One region of the Providencia sp. genome, then DNA from elsewhere that is predicted to be linked to it. Evidence: riboswitches for the same ligand, from Rfam matches in the RefSeq annotation. Region 1 holds a riboswitch; the other holds the start of a gene.

Region 1 (11,534 bases):
AGGTAAATAGTAATAGCTTCATTTTCATTTTGTAATTCGATGCTAAAAGCATGACTTGTTCCTTGCTTACCATAAAGGTCAATTGAAGTACGAGTTGTTTTTTTTATACCAATCCCTTCAAGTTTTGAATCGTTTAGTCTGCTAATTTCTTTTCCTGTAGCTACATTATTAACAACCAAATTCCAACTTCCTTGATCATTATTAACCTGCAAAACTCGATGTTGATTAAGGTATATTCCTTCCATCAAATTACTATAAATAAACCCTGCTACTTGTCTTGCGGCATCAATTAAGCGAAGTCGCTGTAATTGTTGTTGCCAGTTATATAACGCAGGAAGTACGACTAAAGAACAAATAAATAAAACTACTAAAATTTCAATCAAAGTAAAACCATTTTGCCGGCTATTAACTTCAACTCTCATTGATTCCTTTACTCCCATATTTATGAATAATCAGCGTAATGACGCCTTGATATTGACAAAAAAATATCATGCCACTAGCAATCACATTCAAATTTACGAAGCGCTTCCCAACAAAATAAAAATCTTGCAACCAGCAGGTGCATGTTTGGGAAGCGCTTCGCAAAAAATAAGTTAAGGAAAATAAATTTATTAATTTTTTCTAGAAGAAATGAAAATATGAATTGAGTAATAAGCAGAGTTTAAATTTAAGCAAATTAAAAGTTTACTTATTCGTATTTCTCACTGATAACATCATGAAATAAAAGGAGAACTATATAAATATTGCAGGATGATGAGGGTATTACAAAGAAGTGAAGCTGGGGGGTGCTGTAACAAATAACAACACCCAAGTTCTTTAAAAATTAGGTAACTTAGACTGTAAATGGATATTTAATTGCTTCGTGGCATTGATATCCGTCTAAAATGAAATCATCGGTACTCACCCATGTTTCAAGATCCTCTAACGTTTTAATTTGAGGATTAATCGTTAATGACGGTAATGCAAAAGGCTCACGTTTTAGTTGAACATCTCGCATCAAAGGTAATTGATTTTCATAAATATGTGCATTTACAATTTTATGATATGCCTTGCCTGCTTTATGTCCAGTAATTCGAGCCATTAATGCCAACAAAACGAAACATTGAACTTGATTAAAATTCAATCCAAGTGGCACATCACAACTACGTTGATATGACGTTAAATGTAAAGTGTCACCCAATAGTGAAAATGTATGGGTGTGCATACATGGACGTAAGCAGCCCATTTCAAATTCACCAGGATTATAAAATGTAATTATTTCCGCACGATCATCGATGCCATTTTTCAGGTTATTGACTACTTTTTTCAGCTGATCAACATATGAACCATCTGGACGTTGCCAAGAACGACCTTGAACGCCATATACACGTCCCATATCATCCTCACCTTTGCGATGAGAATTGTTTAACCATACTTGGTTTTCATTTGCATTTGCATTCCAAGTATTACAACCGATTTCACGAAATTGAGCTGCATTATCATAACCACGCAAATAACCGATTAATTCTGCAATAGCCGCCTTATAAAAACTTTTACGGGTTGTAATAAGTGGGAATTGATTATTACCAACGTCATATTCAAGGTCTGCATTGATAACAGTTAAACAACGCACTCCGGTGCGCTTATTCTCAATCCACTGTCCTTCGTCAATAATACGTTGGCACAACTCAAGATATGGCTTCATAGTCGCTCTCTTGCTTTACGGGTTGATACTAAGCCAATAGCATCAACCTTAATTTATTAATTTACTTACTTTTCGCAGCCGTATTTTCAGGTTTATGTGCAGGAATATTTTTACCGTATTTATAAGCCCACAGAATCATCAATACGCCTGCTATTATCATTGGTACTGAAAGTATTTGCCCCATACTAATGCCACCAAATAAACCTAATTGGGCATCGGGTTGCCTAAAGAACTCAACAATAATACGAAATGCACCATAACCTATGAGGAATAAACCAGACACACTTCCCATTGGACGAGGTTTACGCACAAATAAGTTAAGAATAAGGAACAACACTATGCCTTCTAAAGCCATCTCATAAAGTTGAGATGGATGTCTCGGTAGAACACCATATTGTTCTAAGATAGGCATTAAAGAAGGGTCTTGTATCGCAAGTTGAATATCTTCACTTCGTGAACGAGGGAACAGAAATGCCCAAGGTGTATCAAGAGTAACGCGCCCCCATAATTCCCCATTAATAAAGTTTCCGATACGCCCCATACCAAGGCCAAAAGGAATTAGTGGCGCAACAAAATCAGCAACTTGTAAAAATCGACGTCGAGTACGATGAGCAAACCACATCATGGCGCAGATAACACCAATGAGCCCACCATGGAATGACATTCCACCATCCCAAACTTTAAATAAATAAAGAGGGTCATCAAGAAATACAGGTAAATTATAGAAGAAAACGTAACCTAAACGTCCACCAACAAACACACCGACGAAACCTATATAAAGTAGATTTTCAACTTCGTTTTTTGTCCATCCGCTATTAGGTTTATTAGCTCGACGACCGGCAAGCCATAGGGCAAAAACAAAACCTACGAGGTACATAAAACCATACCAATGAAGCGAGACTGGCCCTATTGAGAACATCACGGGATCAATTTCGGGTAATGCTAAATAGCTGATGCTCATCGTTCCCCACTTTAAATTGTTAAGCTAAAATCATAGCGCATCATAACACAGGGTTATCACATATAAATAACATAGAAAAACGGATTAAATTCCACCACGGACAAATCCACCGAGACCATTTTTCTCCATAAACTCACTTGTTTTTAGTCTAACGCTGTCACTTGTTTCTGCCCTCAGCAGGGCTAAAGCTAATTCAGACATAAGTTCTGGATCAAGTTGCCGAATTAAATATTTCATTCGAGGAACGCTTCTACCACTCATACTTAATGAACGATAACCTAAGGCAATCAATACCATTGCACTCAGTGGCTGACCGGCCATTTCACCGCATACACTGATTGGCATGTTAAGACGACGACACTCTTCATAAACCATTGCTAAAAAACGCACAACGGCGGGATGAAGATTATCATATAGCGTTGCTACGTGCGTATTATTACGGTCAACAGCAAGTAAATATTGTGTAAAATCATTTGTACCTATCGATATGAAATCAACTCGTTTTTTTAATTCAGGCAATAAAAACAATAATGATGGAACTTCGAGCATCACACCAATTTGTGGCATTTTAACCGGTTGTTTAAGTAAATTACTTACTTCATCTCTAGCCCTATTTATCAAAATAATAGCTTCATCAACCTCATCAATACTGGTGATCATCGGTAATAAAATCCGTAAATTACCCACAGCATGATCAGCGCGCAACATCGCTCTTAATTGAATAAGAAATATTTCTGGTTGATCTAACATAATACGAATACCACGCCAACCTAGGCTCGGATTTTCTTCACTAATAGGCATATAAGGAAGTTGTTTATCAGCACCAATATCCAGCGTTCTTAGTACTACGGGCTTAGTTGGAAAGAGTTCAAGCACTTCTTGGTACATTTGCTTTTGTTCATCTTCTGATGGAAAACCATTATGCAGCATGAATGGAAGTTCAGTTCGATACAAACCAACACCATCAACACCCATATTGATTTGCTGCTCATAACGAGGACTCAATCCAGCATTAAGATAAATTTTAATTTGGTCGCCATTTTTTAAGATAGCATCTTGCTCTAAAGTGCCTTCTGCTAAACGACTTAAAACATTTTCTTCTTCAATAATCTGCTGGTATTCCTGAGCAATTAAATTCTCAGGCTCAATAAATACTTCTCCACGATAACCATCTAGAATCAAAAGACGGTTATGCAGTAATGAGGGTTCAACATCAGCCCCCATAATGGCTGGGATCCCCATAGCACGAATAAGAATTGCCGAATGGGAATGTGTTGCACCATCGCGCACAATGACACCCGCTAATTGCTCAAACGGCAATTCGGCAAGCACACTGGCACTAAGTTCATCAGCAACTAATATAAAACGCTCAGGCCACTGATTTATTGGTGTTAACGAATCATCAAGATGAAAAAGTAAGCGTTGACCTAATGCTCTGAGATCAGTACCACGCTCTCGAAGATACAGATCACGTAAACGTGAAAATTGTTCAACATAATCCTCAATAACCGTTTTGACAGCCCATTCGGCTACCGCGCCTTGCTCAATAGATGTGAATAAATTCTTTTTAAGTTGAGGATCATTAAGCAAATGATTATACAAATCAAAAATGGCTGCACTTTCTTTTGATGAATTCGCCATAAAACGTTTGCTAATACGACGACATTCTGCTGCCGCACTCTCAAGAGCGCTTATTAGCCTTTGTTTTTCATCATCTTTATTGATAGCACTGGCTTCACAAACACTATCAAAAGATGGTTGTGAATTATCTTGCCAGCCATACGCCATTGCAATTCCCTGAGAGACAGGAATCGCTTTTATTCGACTTTGCCTGTATTGACCAAAAACACCTTTTGCTTGAGCTTGCGATAAAATTACGGCGAGTTGCATAGATAACGTCACCATAAAAGACTCTTCGGTTTCGTTAAATAAACGTTTCTCTTTCTGCTGTACAACCAATACACCTAAAAGTTGGCGACGGTAAACGACAGGAACGCCAAGAAAAGCCTTAAGCTGGCCTTCCTTTAATTGGGGGAGATATTTATATTGAGGATGCTCACGGATATCCGCTAAATTGAGCATTTCAGATTGGCGGCCAACAGCACCAACTACACCTTCGTCGAATCCAAGACGAATAGCAATCCCGCGGGGCTTTTTCAACCCACGGGTTGCCATTAAATAATAACATTGGCGAGGATGATCTGCTAAGTAGATAGAACACACATCGGTCCTCATCGCTTTGCAAGTTTCATTCACCAAAATTTCAAGTGCTTCGGTCAAACTTGTTGCCATAGCGACTTTTTCAACAATATCACGCAAACGCGTCAACATAGACTTACTTAGCTCCACGCCTACGGTTATTAAAAACAGGTCGTTGTGGTAATTTCTGTTCCTGTAAAGGCATTACAATTGGAGCAAATTCTTTCATTACGCGACGATAAACTTCACGTTTAAAAGAAACTACCTGCCTAACAGGATACCAATAACTGACCCATCGCCAGCCATCAAATTCTGGCGATTTACTGCGCTGCACGTTTATATCAGCTTCATTGCATTGTAATTGTAGTAAAAACCAACGCTGTTTTTGCCCGATACAAACAGGTTTTGTATCCCAACGCACCAAACGCTTGGGTAATTTGTAACGTAACCAGTTACGGGTAGATGCTAATAACCTAACATCTTTACGCTGTAGCCCGACTTCTTCGTATAATTCACGATACATTGCCTGTTCAGGAGACTCCCCAGGATTGATACCTCCTTGAGGGAATTGCCATGAATGCTGACCATAGCGGCGAGCCCATAAAACCTGCCCTTGCCGATTACAAATTACAATTCCTACATTCGGGCGGTAGCCATCATCATCGATCACTAGACTACCTCAATAACCAAATTTGAAAGATACCCCAATTGTTTCACACATACCCTAACTGGTAAACCTATATCAATACAGTTTGCAGATATGTCTGAAGTCACTACAATAGTAAGCGTCTCAACGGGGTGCCTAAATATATTTGGCTGAGAAATAACCCGTAGAACCTGATCCGGCTAATACCGGCGTAGGGATTTGAGCTACCGCCTGTAAACACAGCGCGGTTCCCCCTCAAATCCTGTGTATTTTTATTTTTAGCGCAGGAAAACAAATGTTTAAAAATAAGCTTTTTACCTATCTTATCGCTTTAAATGTACTGACTTTTGCACATTTATCATGGGCAGAGAAACCGACATTAACTATTTACACCTATGATTCATTTGCAGCTGAATGGGGTCCTGGACCTCAAATCAAAAAGAGTTTTGAAGCTCAATGTGATTGTGAATTAAAATTAGTCTCGCTAGGCGATGGTGTTTCTTTACTTAACCGCTTGCGAATGGAAAGTAAAAAAAGCAAAGCCGATATCATTTTAGGTTTAGATAACAACCTAATTGATTCTGCCGAAAAAACAGGATTATTTGCACCAGCAGACATAAGTACCGATGCCCTCAAGCTACCCATTGAATGGAATAACCCAATTTTTATTCCCTATGATTATGGTTACTTTGCATTTATTTATGACACCAATAAAATCAAACAACCGCCAAAAAGCATGAATGAATTATTAACAAGCAAAAATAATTGGAAAATTATTTATCAGGACCCCCGTACGAGTACTCCAGGATTAGGTTTAATGTTATGGATTGAAAAGCTGTATGGCGATAAATCTGCTGATGCATGGAAAAATATGTCAGAAAAAACTCTTACAGTGACTAAAGGTTGGAGCGAAGCATACGGCCTATTCTTAAAGGGTGAAGGAGATTTTGTACTAAGCTATACCGCATCGCCTGGGTATCAAATGCTTAATGATAATAAAGATAATTATGCTGCTGCCTTATTTGATGAAGGGCATTATATGCAGATTGAAGTTGCGGCTAGACTTAAAAATAGTCCACAACCTGAGCTGGCTAAACAATTCCTAAAATTCATGTTAACACCTGAATTTCAAAACACTTTACCAACAACCAACTGGATGTATCCGGTAACTGATGTTCCATTACCGGATGTCTATAACCGGTTACCACTACCCAAAAAATCACTGCAATTTAGTGCGCAAGAAGTTGCCAAAGAACGTCAATCATGGACTCGTTTATGGCAAAGCACCGTCAGTCGTTAATTAACTCATCACTGTTACCGGGAGTACTAGCTTCCGGTTTATTAGTGGCGGTTGCATCACTAGCCTTCGGTGCGCTATGGCACTTTGCACCCGAAATTGCTATTGATGAGATCATAAATGACAGCTATTTATGGCATGTGATTGGCTTTACCTTTTGGCAAGCCTTTTTATCTGCAATTTTCTCGGTGCTCCCTGCTATTTTACTTGCAAGAGCTCTTTATCGAAGGCGATTTTTTGGTAGAACACTATTTATTCGCTTATGTGCCATGACATTGGTACTGCCTGTTCTTGTCGCTGTCTTTGGTATTCTCTCCATTTATGGACAAACAGGCTGGCTAGCAAAACTATGCCAATTATTTGGCTTAGAATATACTTTTTCGCCTTATGGCTTAAAGGGCATTTTACTCGCTCACATTTTTTTTAATATGCCGTTAGCGACTCGAATGCTATTACAGTCATTAGAAAATATTGCTATCGAACAACGTCAAAGTGCAGCGCAATTAGGCTTTAATGAGTGGCAACAATTTACTATCTTAGAATGGCCTTATTTACGTAGGCAAATTCTACCTACTGCATCATTAATATTTATGTTGTGCTTTGCCAGCTTTGCAACAGTATTAGCCTTAGGCGGCGGTCCTGCGGCGACTACCATCGAATTGGCTATATATCAGTCTCTCAGTTACGACTTTGATCTTGGCCGAGCGACAATACTCGCTTTAATTCAGCTTTTTTTCTGTGTTGGCTTAATGTTTATATGCCAAAAAATAAACAATTTATTCTCTGTTGGCTTTAGTCACCAAACTCATTGGTACGATCCTGCTGATAATTTATTTCGCCGTCTCCGTGATGCTTTATTAATTATTGCTGCGATGTTGCTATTACTTCCACCACTTTTAGCCGTTATTTTTGATGGTTTAAACGGTCAGTTAATCTCTGTTTTTAGCCAATCAGCACTATGGCAAGCGACCTCAACATCATTAATTATTGCGCTTTGCGCTGGATTACTTTGTGTACTATTAACATTAATGCTGCTTTGGAGCAGCCGAGAGCTTCGATTACGCCAAGCTATTAGGATTGGTCAAGCCATAGAACTTAGTGGCTTAATTATTCTAGCTATGCCAGGTATTGTTCTTGCTACTGGTTTTTTCATCTTTTTTAATGAAACTATTGGGATACCGGAGTCTCCTTACGCATTGGTAATTATGACGAACGCCTTACTCGCTATTCCTTATGCCCTCAAAGTACTCGAAAACCCAATGAGAGATATTGCTGAGCGCTATAACCCGCTTTGCCAATCTTTGGCTATCAGTGGGTTTAAACGTTTTAAAATAATAGAGTTAAAAGCACTCAAAAAACCCATAGCACAAGCGTTAGCCTTTGCTTGTGTCATATCCATTGGCGATTTTGGCGTTGTCGCTCTATTTGGAAATGAGGATTTTCGTACGCTTCCTTATTATCTTTATCAACAAATTGGGGCTTATCGTACTAACGATGGCGCAGTGACCGCAATGCTATTGTTATTATTGTGTTTTTGTTTATTTAGCTTGCTCGAACGTATCTCAGGAAAAAATAATGATTAAATTAACTAAACTGGATTACCAGTACGATAACCTGAATATGTATTTTGATTTTGCGGCCGAGGCTGGTGAAAGGATTGCCGTAATGGGGCCAAGTGGTGCAGGTAAAAGTACCTTATTAAGTCTGATTAGTGGTTTTCAATTTGCCCAAAATGGGACTATCCAATTAAATGGTTATGATCATAGCGCTACCCCACCAGCTAAGCGCCCTGTTTCGATGCTATTTCAAGAGAATAATTTATTTGCTCATTTAACTGTTAGGCAAAATATTGGACTTGGTCTGTACCCAAGCTTACGATTAAAAAAAGATCAAATGCAGCAAATTGAAGAGATGGCAGAACAAGTCAGCCTAAGCCCCCACCTTGATAGACTTCCAGCCCAATTATCGGGAGGACAACGTCAACGAGCAGCCCTTGCACGTTGTCTGATTCGCAACCAACCTATTTTATTGTTAGACGAACCGTTTTCAGCACTAGACCCTGCACTTCGTAACGAAATGCTCTCGCTACTAGACGAAATTTGTTCAGCAAAAGAAATCACATTAATAATGGTTTCACATAATATTGAAGATACGCTGAAAATAGCACCAAGAACCTTAGTTATTTCAGAGGGTAAAATTGCCTATGATGGTAGTACTACTCAGCTATTACAAGGAAATAACCCTGCATCCAAACTGCTTGGGGTCACACATTAACCTAACAAAAAACACTGTATAAAAACCCACCAATGATGTATATTAAGACTGCCGATAATTTCAACGAGTAAGCTAATGCCTCAACCCATGTCCCCTGCTGAAAAAGGCTTTATTCTTAGCCGTCACTGGAGAGATACCCGTCAGGGTGTTGAGGTCAGCTATTGGTTACTTACCGATAATCGTCCCCGTAAAATCACAGTACCTTATCAGCAAGCTATTGGTTTTTTATCTGAATCTAAATTGCCTATTGTTCGCCACCTTTTAGATGAGCAACCCAATGTTTCTTATCGACTCATTGAGTTAGCGGATTTTCAACGTGAAAAAGTCTACGCCATTTATTGCCATCAATACCGGCAATTACAGAATCTTGAAAAAAATTGTCTGGAGCTAGGTGTTGAGTTACTTGAAACAGACATTCGCCCCTGTGAACGCTACCTCATGGAACGCTTCATAACAGCTCCTGTCTGGTTTTCACGTAATTCACAAGGTGAATATCAACTAAAACCTTGCGATGAATACCGTCCCATCATTAAAGCCGTATCACTCGATATAGAAACTAGCCAATATGGTGAACTTTACTCAATCGGTTTATCGGGCTGCAATGATAGCGTGGTATTTATGTTAGGCCCTGATCAAGGCCCTTCATTAAATTCAGATCATCGTTTAGTTTACGTTGATAGCAGACCAAAACTACTCGATAAACTTAACGAATGGATGCAACAGTATGATCCCGATGCCATCATTGGCTGGAATTTAATTCAGTTCGACTTACAGGTTCTACAAAAACATGCACTACGCTATGGGATCCCACTATTATTTGGTCGCCAAGGACAAAAACTGGAATGGCGCGAACATGGCTTTAAACAAGGCGTTTTTTTTGCTTCCGCACAAGGACGTCTTATCATTGATGGAATTGATGCATTAAAAGCGGCGACATGGAGCTTTTCGTCATTCAGTTTAGAGTTTGTAGCTCAACAATTACTGGGGGAAGGAAAAGCTATTGATACCCCTTATGACCGAATGGATGAAATTAACCGCCGCTTTGCAGATGATAAACCCGCACTCGCACATTACAATATTCAAGACTGTATCTTAGTTCATCGAATTTTTGAAAAAACAGATTTAATGGCATTCTTACAAGAGCGCTCAAATGTAACGGGGCTTGCCACAGATAGAATGGGCGGTTCAGTGGCTGCTTTTTCACATTTATATATTCCACGATTGCATCGCCTTGGTTTTGTCGCACCTAATTTAACAGAACAAAAACAGCAGCTTAATCCAGGTGGTTTTGTAATGGACTCACAGCCTGGACTGTATGATTCAGTTTTGGTTCTAGATTATAAAAGCCTTTACCCGTCGATAATTCGTACTTTTTTGATAGATCCGGCAGGAATGATCGAAGGACTCGCTCACCCAGACCAACAGCACTCTGTTTCAGGTTTTCGTAACGCATGGTTCTCACGTTCTGTACATTGTTTGCCCAGTATTGTTAGTCACATTTGGCAAGAAAGAGATAAAGCTAAAAAAGAACATAATGCCCCACTTTCTCAAGCACTAAAAATCATTATGAATGCATTTGCTGGAGTGCTTGGTGCTGAAGGTTGCCGTTTTTTTGACCCGCGCCTAACCGCTTCGATTACAATGCGTGGACACGAGATAATGCGTATCACTAAACAGCTAATTGAATCTCAGGGTTATCAAGTGATCTACGGTGATACTGATTCCACTTTTGTCTGGTTACGAGAAGCTCATACAGAGGAACAAGCACAAAAAATTGGTTATAACCTACGTGATTACGTCAATGACTGGTGGGTAAAGCATTTACACGATGAATGGCAACTCGATGGTGTTTTGGAATTAGAGTATGAAACTCACTATCGACGTTTTTTAATGCCAACGATACGAGGTGCTGAAATGGGCAGTAAAAAGCGTTATGCAGGGCTCAGTAAAGACACCATGATATTTAAAGGGCTAGAAACCATTCGCTCAGACTGGACTCCACTGGCTCAGATTTTCCAAAAAGAACTTTATTCACGAATTTTTCATCGATTACCCTACCGCGAGTTTATTCTTGAATATGTCCAAGCAATTCGTTTAGGCCGTTATGATGATCGCTTAGTTTATCGTAAGCGCTTACGCCGAAAACTGTCGGATTATCAACGCAATGTACCACCACATGTAAGAGCAGCACGACAAGCCGATGAGTATAATTTAAAACTACAGCGACCGCAGCAGTATCAAAATGGGGGCTGGATAAGCTATATTATTACGCAAGCAGGACCAGAACCACTTGAAATTGTCACTGCCCGCCCTGATTATGAACATTATATAGCCAAGCAAATCAAACCAATTGCGGATGCCATTTTACCATTCTTACAAGATGACTTTGACGCGATATCAACCGGACAAATTACACTTTTATTTTAAATGTTTAATGCCTTTATTTTAAACCCACAACGCTTTTATTTTAAGC
Region 2 (11,534 bases), on a different contig from region 1:
TCGATGGTAAAATCACAGCAAATTATGCTCGTGACTTGTTGGGTATTACTAAAGCATCTCTGGCAACAGAATCCTTTATCTCAGCAGCATCGTTCCAAGAAACAACTCGCGTACTGACAGAAGCTGCGGTAGCAGGTAAACGTGATGAACTGCGCGGTCTGAAAGAGAACGTTATTGTTGGACGTCTGATTCCAGCTGGTACAGGTTTTGCTTACCATCAGGAACGTATTCGTCGTCGTCATCTGAATGATGTAGTGGAAGCTCCACAAGTCAGCGCAGATGAAGCAACAGCGAACTTGGCTGAACTGTTAAATGCAGGCTTTTCAAGTGGTAATCAGAAGTAATTACTGATTTCACTATAGTAGCTTGATAAAAACTGGCGTCCGAAAGGCGCCAGTTTTTTTATAATTATTTTATTGAATGACTAGAAATAGTAATTAGTTATTTATTTCCCATCTCTTTTATTTCTTTCAGTTTTCTCATAAAACTACATTTTTTTATATTATTCAAATAATAAACTGATTAATTATTTCAAATTTTTATTTAATTTCTAACCTAATAAAAAAGATAAGTTCTTTCTATTAATTAAGGAGGCTTGTAAGTGAGAAATGAAGTAATAATAATGACTCCAGTATTAATCACAGGCTGGTTAAATAATATATTTAAATTTAATTTTATATATCTATAGATATTAGGAATGATAAAATATAAAGGGAAATAATGATGACTGAAAATAATTTTGAATTTGATAATAATAAAGATGGTTTCGCTTCCTCAGATATAACTTCTACCTTGATGAATGTGAGTAATCTATCTCAGATAGTGACAGGTAGCGGTCCAATAGCACTTGATATTGTTATTATTATTGATACTAGTGGTTCAATGTCGGATGAATCGACAGATCTTAGCCAACAAATCGATATCGCTATTGAGAAGGCCTCAGCTAGCTGCCCTTCACAACTTAGAGCAACATTTTTGGGAATACAAGGAACGTGGGACAATACAAAGTTTGATCAAACGGTAAGCAATTACCTTACTGGACTTGGTATTAGTCAAAGTAGCTTACAAGCGAGATTGCCATTTAAAGAGATTGATGGAATTGACCATGCTGGTAATAAAGAAGATTTATGTCGTGCAGTTATTGATGTGAGTCACTACTTTGATTGGCGTGATGATGCACGTAGAGCTATTTTTGTCCTTGGTGATGAAGGAATGGAGGGTGGTGGTGGAATATTAACGAATGCAGCAGTACTAAAAAATAATGAAGCTATTTTTGCTGCTCAAAATGCACATGCTAAAGTATATACCTATCAGGGGACGCCAAATGATGATCCGTCAAATATTGATCGTTTCCCAACATTAGCTGAGAGAGATAAAATTACAAAAGAATATGAGCGGCTCGCATTGGAAACGGGTGGCCGTTCTTATATTTATACAACAGGGATTGCAAATTTTGCACTCGTTTTACAAGAGATACTTTGTGATAGTTTGAATCCACCTACTGATTTAAATGCAGAAGTATCAAATTGTACAAGTGTGTGTGAGTATCTTCCTACTATTTTATTAACAGTTAATACATTGGCAGAAATAATTAATAAAACAATTGATTCTTGTTGTCCAAAAGATATCAATAAACACCATGAAACTTCAAAACTATGTGAATGTAAACATTGAGAAGAATAGTTATTATATAATAAAGTAATCTTTAATTAAAAAGAGAGGAATATTTCCCCTCTTTTTAATTACATGATTATTTGAATATTAAGTGATTAAATACGTTAATAGAATATCCCGATAATCGCACAGTGAGCCACGAAACCGACCATGAGTGGTACAGCCGTTCGCTTAACAACATCAAACGGTTGTAACTTAGCTCCACTTGATACCGCAATGATAACCCCTGCGACGGGTGACATTCCTCGACCCATATGTGATGCTTGTTGCATAGGTAGAATCATTGAGATTGGATTTACACCCATACTGTGAGCTATTTGTGGGATCAACTCGACAAATGCTAGGAATGGCGCATTACCCGATCCCATGATAATAGCAGCAGCGAGTGTTACAACAGCAAAGACTAAAGCCATAGCAAATGGTGGTAAGCCAACAGATTCAGCCATGATAATTAATTGGTCAATGGCGCCACTGACTTTAATACCATGAGCGAAGACACCCGCAGCAACCAATAATCCTACAACGTTACTAAAGGCGTGACCCATACCATTTAAAAAGGTTTGGAAGCCATTACAAACGATTTTGAAATTACGTACTCTCACTGTTTCAATGACCATACAAATTGTCATTGCGATTAGAACAATCGTAACTACGTCTAAGTGAATGCCTTCAAAGAACAGATTTGAGGTTCCGACAGCCATGATAATCGGTAACATAGGAAGTAGTGCATAATATCCCGGCACTGATTTGGTGCTGTCATTTTTTTCGTGAGACGAAACGGCTTTACCTATTTCAGGTATAAACCCTTGCTTACGGTCACAATGACGTTGCCAAAAAATATGTGTAATACCGACAACAAGGACAGTTGCTAATGCCGCAGGTCCTTGGTAGTAAAGTACATATTCAACCACTGACATATCGACTGCTTTTGCACCACGAATGGCATCAATTGCCGTTGGCGTATAAGCCACACCAAGTGAGGTCGCGATAACCCCAGCCGCAGAAGCTGGCGATAAACCAAGACCAATCATGATAGGGAACATGGTGCCCATCAATAAGACGGCGAGGCCAGTTGCTGATGGAATCGCAAGTTGTAAAACACTGGCTAGTAGGAATGAGAAAAATAGCAGTACATAAGGTGAACGCATATTTTTCAATGGTTTTGTTGCAACGCGGACAACGGCTTCATTAGCGCCGATATGATCCATATATTGAGCAAATCCCATCAGCGCCATGATCATTAAACCAAGATCAGCGGCACGGCTACTGAACAAATCGCGCATAACTTCAAAAGGATCGAGCCAAGTGATCCCCGTGGTTGCAACATTTTTAGGAAGAATAGGACCCCAACCGAGGGCAAGGGTACAGATCATCAATGCCAAACCCGCAATTAATAATACGGGTTCAGCTTTGTATCCTTTTAGAATAAAACGTGCAACCAAAACAACGATGATAAGAACCGTTAGAATTGGGATCATGCTTTAGCTCCTGGTTTGAAGCGTTCAGCGGTGATTTGTACTACTTGCTTCAATACATCACTGGCTGCATATAAAGATTTCACTGGTAGGTATTCATAGATTGAATGGAAATTGTGAGCACCGGTAAAGATATTCGGGCAAGGTAAACCATTTTGTGATAGAGCTGCGCCATCATAGCCACCACGCATAGGAATAACTTTAGGAGTGATACCACAAGCTTGATAAGCATCAATTGCAATATCAATAGGATAGCGATTTTCACCTTGTAAACTGTTATAGACGTTTGAATAGCGGTCTGCGAGGATACAGGTGACGCTTTCTGCTCCCCACAAATCTTCACAGTGATCTGCTAATTTTTTCAAAAACGCCATGCGAGTACGGTAGCCATCTTCAGTAAAATCGCGGACATCCAATTTTAAGACCGTGCGTGCACTATTGCCAGACATCTGCTTAACCCAGTAATAGCCTTCGCGACCATCTGTATATTCAGGAGCTTCACCGCCGGGTAACATTGCGATAAATTTTTGTGCCATTAGAAGGGAATTTTTTAGTTTTCCTTTTGCTGACATAGGATGAGCCGACTTACCGGTAAAAATAACTTCTACATCACCTGCATTCCAGTTCTCATAAACCAGCTCACCGATACCACAACAGTCTAATGTATAAGCGAAATCCGCACCAAATTCTTTAACATCAAATACTTTTGCACCGCGAAGCCCTTGCTCTTCATCAGGAACAAAGCCAATTTTAATTGTACCGTGTTTGATTTCTGGGTTTTGTTTGAAATATTGCAGCATATCCATAATCGATGCGATAGCGGCTTTATCATCTGCGCCGAGTAAGCTCGTACCATCAGTGACGATGATATCGTCACCTAAATAGTCAGCAAGTTCAGGGAATTCGCTTTTACGCAGGTAGATATTTAGCGCTTTATTCATGCAAATATCTTCACCGTTATAAGGTAGAATTTGCGCTTTAGTGTCATTAGTTTGTTCCGCACTGGTGTCTAAGTGGCCAAAGAAAGCCACCGTTGGCACATCATAATCCAGGTTAGAGGGCAATGTTGCCGTGACAATCGCAGTATCACGTAACTTAATATCTTCAATGCCTAATGCTTCGAGTTCTTTAACTAATTTTTGTGCAAGTACGCGCTGGCCTTCTGATGATGGCATGATGCCTGCTGCGCCTTTTTCCCGATCGGTGGTGGTGTTAACTTTGGTGTAAGAAATAAAACGGTCAACGATATTCATTCTTTCTATTCTCCGGCATCGCAATGATGAATATTTTATACTTTTGTTTTGTTTATGAATGTAATCTCATTTCAACAGTATTCTTTTATCATGGATAATAATAAGACGAGTATCAGATATTTTGATTTTTTTTAAGAAATGCTACCGAGTGTATAAAATGAATAATTAATAGTGGTTTTAATTACTTAATGAACTAAAATATTTGACCTTAGCTATATATTGATTTTTGTTGTTAATTAATTGATATTAAACAGTTAGTTATGTTTATCTTATCCTATATTTATGTAACATTCCCTATTATCCCTTCTTATCTTAAATTCTATTGTTAATACACTTATTTTGTGTTTTGGCATTTTTATTTATAATTCCAACTCGATTTGCAGCAGAGTCTAAAATACTAAAGTCATATTTTATTATATCTGTTTATATATGCGTAATTACCTATTAAAAAATAAAGTTTATTTTTAGCTATTAATACATTTTATTGTTCATTTAATGAAAAAAGATACTCAGGACTTAACAAGTCATCGTCACAAGTAGTAATAAATCAGGGGCTAATCTTTTTTTAAATTAGCCCCTAATATTAGCGCCCTAAGTAGCCATCCCAATCTTTCCAAACGGGTTGTAGCCCTGATTTTACCAAGGCTTGGGCAACTTGCGCAGCACTACGATTATCATGAGGTGTGAATTGTTCTAATTCTTCCGTTGAGTCTGCATAGCCTCCTGGCTGTGTTTTTGAACCAGCACTGACATTATTAATCGCTAAAGGTATTACATGGTCACGAAAATAAGGTGATTCTCGTGTAGATAATGACAGTTCAACATTTGGTGCTAATAAGCGAAAAGCACAAATCAGTTGCACCAGTTCTGTGTCATTCATTAAAGAGGCAGGTTCAATGCCACCAGCACAAGGTCGCAGGCGAGGAAATGAAATAGAGTAACGCGTTTGCCAATAATGTTGCTGTAGATAAAGCAGATGTTCGGCAACCATATAACAGTCAGTTCGCCAGCTATTTGATAACCCAATGAGTGCACCTAAACCAATTTTATCAATACCTGCTTGACCTAAACGTTCGGGGGTTGCTAATCGCCAATGAAAATCTTGTTTTTTGCCTTTAAGATGATGAAGCTGATAGGTGGGTTCATGATAAGTTTCTTGGTAAACCATTACCCCATCAAGACCTAGCGATTTTAATTCTCGATATTCGTCTGTGCTTAATGGCTGCACTTCCATCATTAACGAACTAAAATATTGGCGAATAATCGGCAGATAGCGCCGAAAATAATCTATTCCCACTTTGCTTTGATGTTCGCCAGTCACGAGCAATAAACTGTCAAATCCTATCTTGCGTATGGTTTCGCATTCATTAATGATTTCAGTCTCATTAAGTGTTTTACGTTTAATTCGATTGCTCATTGAAAAACCACAATAAGTACAATCGTTTGCGCATAAATTTGACAGATATAATGGAACATAAAAACCAACAGCATGGCCAAATCGTTGCCTTGTGAGCTTTTGTGCTTTTTGTGCCATTTGTTCGATGAAAGGGCGAGCGGCAGGGGAAAGTAACGCCATAAAATCGTCGAGTGTTAACGTATCACTTGCTAAGGCATCCATGACATTTTTTGAGGTTTTACTATGAATACTTAAGGTTATATCGTCCCAATTGAGCGCCTGTAAGCGTTCACTGAAGCTGGCGTTCATTGCAGCTCCCCTAAGAAACTCGTTAAAGGGCTTGATGCTTGAGCTTGTTGTTTTGATGCTGCAAGACCACCTTGATAGGCAAGTTCGGCCGCTTCAACTGCCATTTTGAAAGCTTTAGCCATCAATATGGGTTGTTTAGCAACAGCAATCGCGGTATTAACAAGGACAGCATCTGCGCCCATTTCTATTGCTTCGACTGCATGGCTTGGTGCGCCAATACCAGCATCAACGATAACGGGAATACGTGCTTGCTCGATAATAATTCGTAGCATTTCTTTGGTGACTAAGCCTTTATTTGTGCCAATTGGTGCACCCAGAGGCATAACTGCGGCGCAACCGACTTCTTCTAAGCGTCGACATAAAACTGGATCAGCACTGCAATAGGGAAGTACCACAAAACCTTCTTTGACGAGTTGTTCTGCTGCTAATAATGTTTCAATCGGATCCGGCAATAAGTATTGCATATCGGGATGAATTTCCAGCTTAACCCAATGAGTACCTAGTGCTTCACGAGCAAGACGTGCGGCAAATATGGCTTCTTGCGCGTTCTTTGCCCCAGAGGTATTTGGCAATAATTTTATACCGAGCTCTTGCAATGGCAGCAAAATACCATCGTCTTGTCCTCGTAAATCAATTCGTTTCATGGCCATAGTGACTAATTGACTGCCTGATGCTTTGATAGATTCTTGCATCACGCTAGCGCTAGCAAATTTACCTGTGCCCGTAAATAAACGCGATTGAAATGTGAAATCTGCAATTTTTAACATGATTAGCCTCCTGCAATAGCTTGAAATAGCAAGATATTATCTTTTTCATTAATAAGATGACTATCCCACTGGCTCTTAGGAATGACGATTTGGTTTATTGCTAGTGCTGAGCCTGATGTTTGGCGACCAAGTGTGATAAACAATTGAGTGACCGTCATTGGCGATGCAAACTGCATCGGTTGGTCATTAATTATGATATGCATGTTTCCTCTCGACAGATAGAGCACTGCATAGATGGGGTGAGCTGCAATGTATTCCAATGTTGTTGTTTTCCATCGAATAAACGCAATTTACCACTAAGAGAAGAAGGCAGACCGACTAGCAACTTAATCGCTTCGAGTGCTTGTAATGTGCCAATGATGCCGACGACAGGACCTAAAACACCCGCGGTACGGCAGTTGCGTTGTGGCTCCTCATTTTCAGGATAAAGACAGGCATAACAGCCTGAGCTAAATGGCGGCTCAAACACCATGAGCTGCCCGCCAAAACCGACAGCACTGCCGCTGATTAAGATTTTATTCGTTTTAACACAAGCCATGTTGACAGCATGGCGAGTTGCCATATTGTCACAGCAATCAAGGACTAAATCGACTTGTGCGACTAACGGAATTAATGTATCGATATCCAATTTTTTCTGTAAAACGTGTGTTTTTATCAGCGGGTTTAATTGGTTAAGTCGATGGGCGGCTAATTGTGCTTTAGATTTTGAAATATCATCAGTGTTGTAGAGCATTTGCCGTTGTAGATTTGAAACATGCAATTCATCGTGATCGGCAAGCCATATCTCACCAACACCCGCCCCCGCTAAATAGAGACTAGCGGGTGAGCCTAATCCTCCTAGACCCACAATGAGTACTTTGCTATTTTTGAGTTTCTGTTGTCCTACAGGGCTGACATCTTCCAGTAATAGCTGGCGGCTGTAACGCATAAATTCTTGGTCACTTAACATGATAAGTTCCTTCGAATAATCATAATGAGCCATATTTATATTTTTCATAATTATCAATAAAATTAATAAATTATGGATTTCATTATGATTACCAATTAATTAATGTGAATTATCGCTTTCAACTAAATCCAACAGTACCTTTGTCGCCTTTTGCCAATCTTCAGCTTTGGTGATCGCACTGACGAGAGCGACACTGCCGACACCGGTTGCAAGCACCGCAGAAACTCTATCTATTGAAATACCGCCAATGGCGACAGTGGGGTATTCAGGGGTGGCTGCCACCATTTTTTTGAGTGTCTCAAGTCCTTGAGGTGATGATGGCATCTCTTTGGTTTCTGTCGGAAAAATATGCCCCATTGCAATATAAGAAGGGCGCACCGATTTGGCGATGGCAAGCTCACGTTCATCGTGGGTCGAAACACCTAGGCGCAGACCTGCTTGATGAATGGCAAGTAAGTCAGTAGTTTCCAAATCTTCTTGCCCAAGGTGAACGCCATAAGCACCAAATTCGACTGCTAGACGCCAATAGTCATTGATAAATATGCGTGCGTTGTATTGTTTGCCAAGCGTGATGGCTTTTTGGATATCATCACGAACTTCGCTATCGGTCTTGTCTTTAATTCGCAGTTGGAGAGTGGAAACTCCCGCATTAAGCAGGCGTTCAATCCATTCTACGGAGTCGACAACAGGGTACAGACCAAGACAGTGTTCAGTCTCCGGAAATGGAGTATCCGGTAAATTAAGCAATTTTTTCATCACTGACGACCTCTGCGCTATGGTATAACTCGCTACCGTGAGCTCGAAAAGCTTCTGACATTTGCGTCATTCCGTTCTCTTTTTCAATCGCTTCTTTTGCTGCTATTTCTTTTTGTGCAGCATAGTCTCTGACTTCTTGTGAGATTTTCATTGAGCAGAACTTAGGACCGCACATAGAACAGAAATGAGCAACTTTCCCTGAGGCTTGAGGCAAAGTTTCATCGTGGTATTTGCGTGCCGTTTCTGGGTCTAATGCTAAGTTGAACTGATCTTCCCAACGGAATTCAAAACGTGCCTTAGACATTGCATTATCACGAATTTGAGCACCGGGGTGCCCTTTAGCAAGATCCGCAGCGTGAGCAGCAATTTTATAAGTGATAAGGCCTTGTTTCACATCTTCTTTATTTGGTAAGCCTAAATGCTCTTTGGGGGTGACGTAACACAACATCGCGCAACCAAACCAACCAATCATCGCAGCACCAATACCGGAAGTGAAATGGTCATAGCCCGGAGCGATATCGGTAGTTAAAGGGCCTAATGTATAAAATGGCGCTTCGTGGCAATGTTCTAATTCTTCCGTCATATTGCGACGTATCATCTGCATTGGCACATGTCCTGGACCTTCAATCATCACTTGAACGTCATATTCCCATGCGATTTTAGTCAATTCACCTAGGGTATGTAATTCTGCAAATTGCGCTGCATCATTAGCATCTTGAATTGAACCTGGACGCAGACCATCTCCTAGCGACAGTGATACATCGTAGGCAGCGCAGAGTTCGCAAATTTCACGAAAATGTTCATATAGAAAGTTTTCTTGATGATGTGAAAGGCACCATTTTGTCATGATAGAGCCACCACGAGAGACAATACCCGTAAGGCGTTTTGCGGTCATGGGGACGTAGCGTAATAAAACCCCTGCGTGAATGGTGAAGTAGTCAACACCTTGTTCAGCTTGTTCAAGTAAGGTATCACGGAACATTTCCCACGTGAGATTTTCAGCCACACCGTTTACTTTTTCTAGTGCTTGGTAAATGGGTACCGTGCCGATTGGCACTGGGCTATTACGTAAAATCCATTCACGAGTTTCATGGATATAACGACCAGTGGATAAATCCATGACGGTATCCGCACCCCAACGGGTTGACCAAATCAATTTCTCAACTTCTTCTTCGATGGATGACGTGACTGATGAGTTACCGATATTGGCATTCACTTTAACTAAGAAGTTACGGCCAATAATCATCGGTTCAGATTCAGGATGGTTTATATTTGCAGGAATGATCGCACGGCCTGCGGCGATTTCTTGGCGAACAAATTCAGGGGTAATATTGTCTGGTAAATTAGCGCCAAAGCCTTGTCCTGGATGCTGTTGCAGAAGCACTTCACCACGAATACGTTCGCGACCCATATTTTCACGAATGGCAATAAATTCCATTTCAGGGGTTATGATCCCTTTACGTGCATAGTGCAATTGAGTGACGCACTTTGTATTTTTCGCTTTTAATGGATGCGGGCGATTATTAAAACGTAGGTGGTCGAGTCCTGCATCTGCTAAACGTTGCTGGGTGAAATCAGAGCTGAGGTTTTTAACGGGTTCAATATCTGCGCGTGCTTGTATCCAAGGTGCCCGAATTTTTTGCAATCCTGCATGCACATTTAGCTCGCAAGCGGGGTCACCATAAGGCCCTGACGTATCATAGATAGGAATGGGTTCATTCTCTTCGAATTGAGGATTCTCATTATCGCCCCCAATCAGCGTGGGAGAGAGCTGAATTTCACGCATTGGAATTTGAATATCATCCCTTGAACCTTGTAAATAAATGCGTTTTGAATTGGGAAATGACACACCAGAAACGGTATTAATGAAGTCTTCAGCGGCATCCCTTTGTGCTTTTCGAGTGCGAGCAGGGGCGGGTTTTGCAGAAATATTTGTGGTCGGTATAGCATTAGTTAAATTTGTATTATTAGACATAGCAATTTCCTGACATCGTCACGGGCTATAACGCATTTATAAGTTGTGCGTATTAGCAGGTTTATCGTAAGAAAGTTGCTTGTCAGGAGTTCGGAGGAGTAATAATAAGACGTTGCGTATTGTGTTGTAATTCACCATATCGTTTGTTTTTCAATCACCGGTTTTAGGTGAGATTAAGTCAAAAATGATGGTTAATACGCTGAGTGATTACTCTTGTTCCCTTCGCGGGTATTAACCCGATCAGGTTCCGCGGATCCCGAATTAACGGTCTCAGCCCGATGCAAATGCATACTAGGCACTCCGACAAGATGTTTTAGTATAGGTTTCTTTCTGATTATAACAAGTATTTTCCTCGTCATTCTTCAAGCGATAAGTGCGTTGGCCGCTCTCAGCTACCCAAGTCACATACTTATGTATGCTCCTTGGGATATCCTCGCTTGCCGCCTTCTTCTCGCTTGAATAATTTAGAGGAACCTTGGAAAAGATTGGCTCGTTTTCCGCCTGCTTCTCACTTGAATAATTTAGAGGAACCTTTGGAAGGGCTAGTTAGTTAAAACCAAGATCAAAACTAAGACCGAAATTACAAGTTTGGGCCTACAAACTCCAAGTATATTGCGGCCAGTTATTTTCATTGGCGGCTTGTTGTAAGCGTGGGTCGCCGTTGATAATAAATACTTCATCGGCAAAGTAGCACATGGGAAGGTCGTTGGCAGAGTCGGTGTAAAAGTAGATATAGGCATCGGTGATGGGTTGGTGGCTTACCCAATGCATTAGACGCTTAACTTTACCTTCTTTGAAAGTGGGAATACCTTCTATTTCAGTAGTGTAGCAACCACTTTGTTGCTTGATATCAATGCCCATGGCGACGTCAGCATTAAGTTTGTTTGCTACCTTTTTAACAATAAATGAAACGGTTGCGGAGATCACAATAATCGGGATCTTTTGAGATCGATAAAAGGCGATCGTGCTTAATCCTTCGG

The links. Region 1 has a riboswitch for thiamine pyrophosphate ahead of thiB (thiamine ABC transporter substrate binding subunit). Riboswitches for the same ligand answer to the same signal wherever they lie in the genome.
Region 2: linked by a shared signal. The riboswitch ahead of thiC (phosphomethylpyrimidine synthase ThiC) and the one ahead of thiB (thiamine ABC transporter substrate binding subunit) in region 1 are both predicted to bind thiamine pyrophosphate.

Annotation. Positions count from the first base shown of each region.
Region 1 is NZ_JBQDNB010000008.1:17,243-28,776, forward strand. Features, by position in the region: gene ACTH6U_RS08400 (prepilin-type N-terminal cleavage/methylation domain-containing protein) at 1-422, opposite strand, end outside; gene ACTH6U_RS08405 (thymidylate synthase) at 833-1,684, opposite strand; gene lgt (prolipoprotein diacylglyceryl transferase) at 1,746-2,645, opposite strand; gene ptsP (phosphoenolpyruvate--protein phosphotransferase) at 2,730-4,976, opposite strand; gene rppH (RNA pyrophosphohydrolase) at 4,981-5,514, opposite strand; TPP riboswitch at 5,629-5,726, shown strand; gene thiB (thiamine ABC transporter substrate binding subunit) at 5,786-6,790, shown strand; gene thiP (thiamine/thiamine pyrophosphate ABC transporter permease ThiP) at 6,766-8,370, shown strand; gene thiQ (thiamine ABC transporter ATP-binding protein ThiQ) at 8,363-9,061, shown strand; gene ACTH6U_RS08440 (DNA polymerase II) at 9,137-11,488, shown strand.
Region 2 is NZ_JBQDNB010000041.1:2,892-14,425, forward strand. Features, by position in the region: partial or broken gene rpoC (DNA-directed RNA polymerase subunit beta') at 1-344, shown strand, start outside; gene ACTH6U_RS20260 (VWA domain-containing protein) at 724-1,674, shown strand; gene dcuC (C4-dicarboxylate transporter DcuC) at 1,779-3,152, opposite strand; gene pepT (peptidase T) at 3,149-4,402, opposite strand; gene thiH (2-iminoacetate synthase ThiH) at 4,986-6,107, opposite strand; gene ACTH6U_RS20280 (thiazole synthase) at 6,104-6,874, opposite strand; gene thiS (sulfur carrier protein ThiS) at 6,877-7,077, opposite strand; gene ACTH6U_RS20290 (HesA/MoeB/ThiF family protein) at 7,065-7,823, opposite strand; gene thiE (thiamine phosphate synthase) at 7,923-8,579, opposite strand; gene thiC (phosphomethylpyrimidine synthase ThiC) at 8,563-10,554, opposite strand; TPP riboswitch at 10,755-10,867, opposite strand; gene ACTH6U_RS20305 (HAD family hydrolase) at 11,149-11,534, opposite strand, start outside.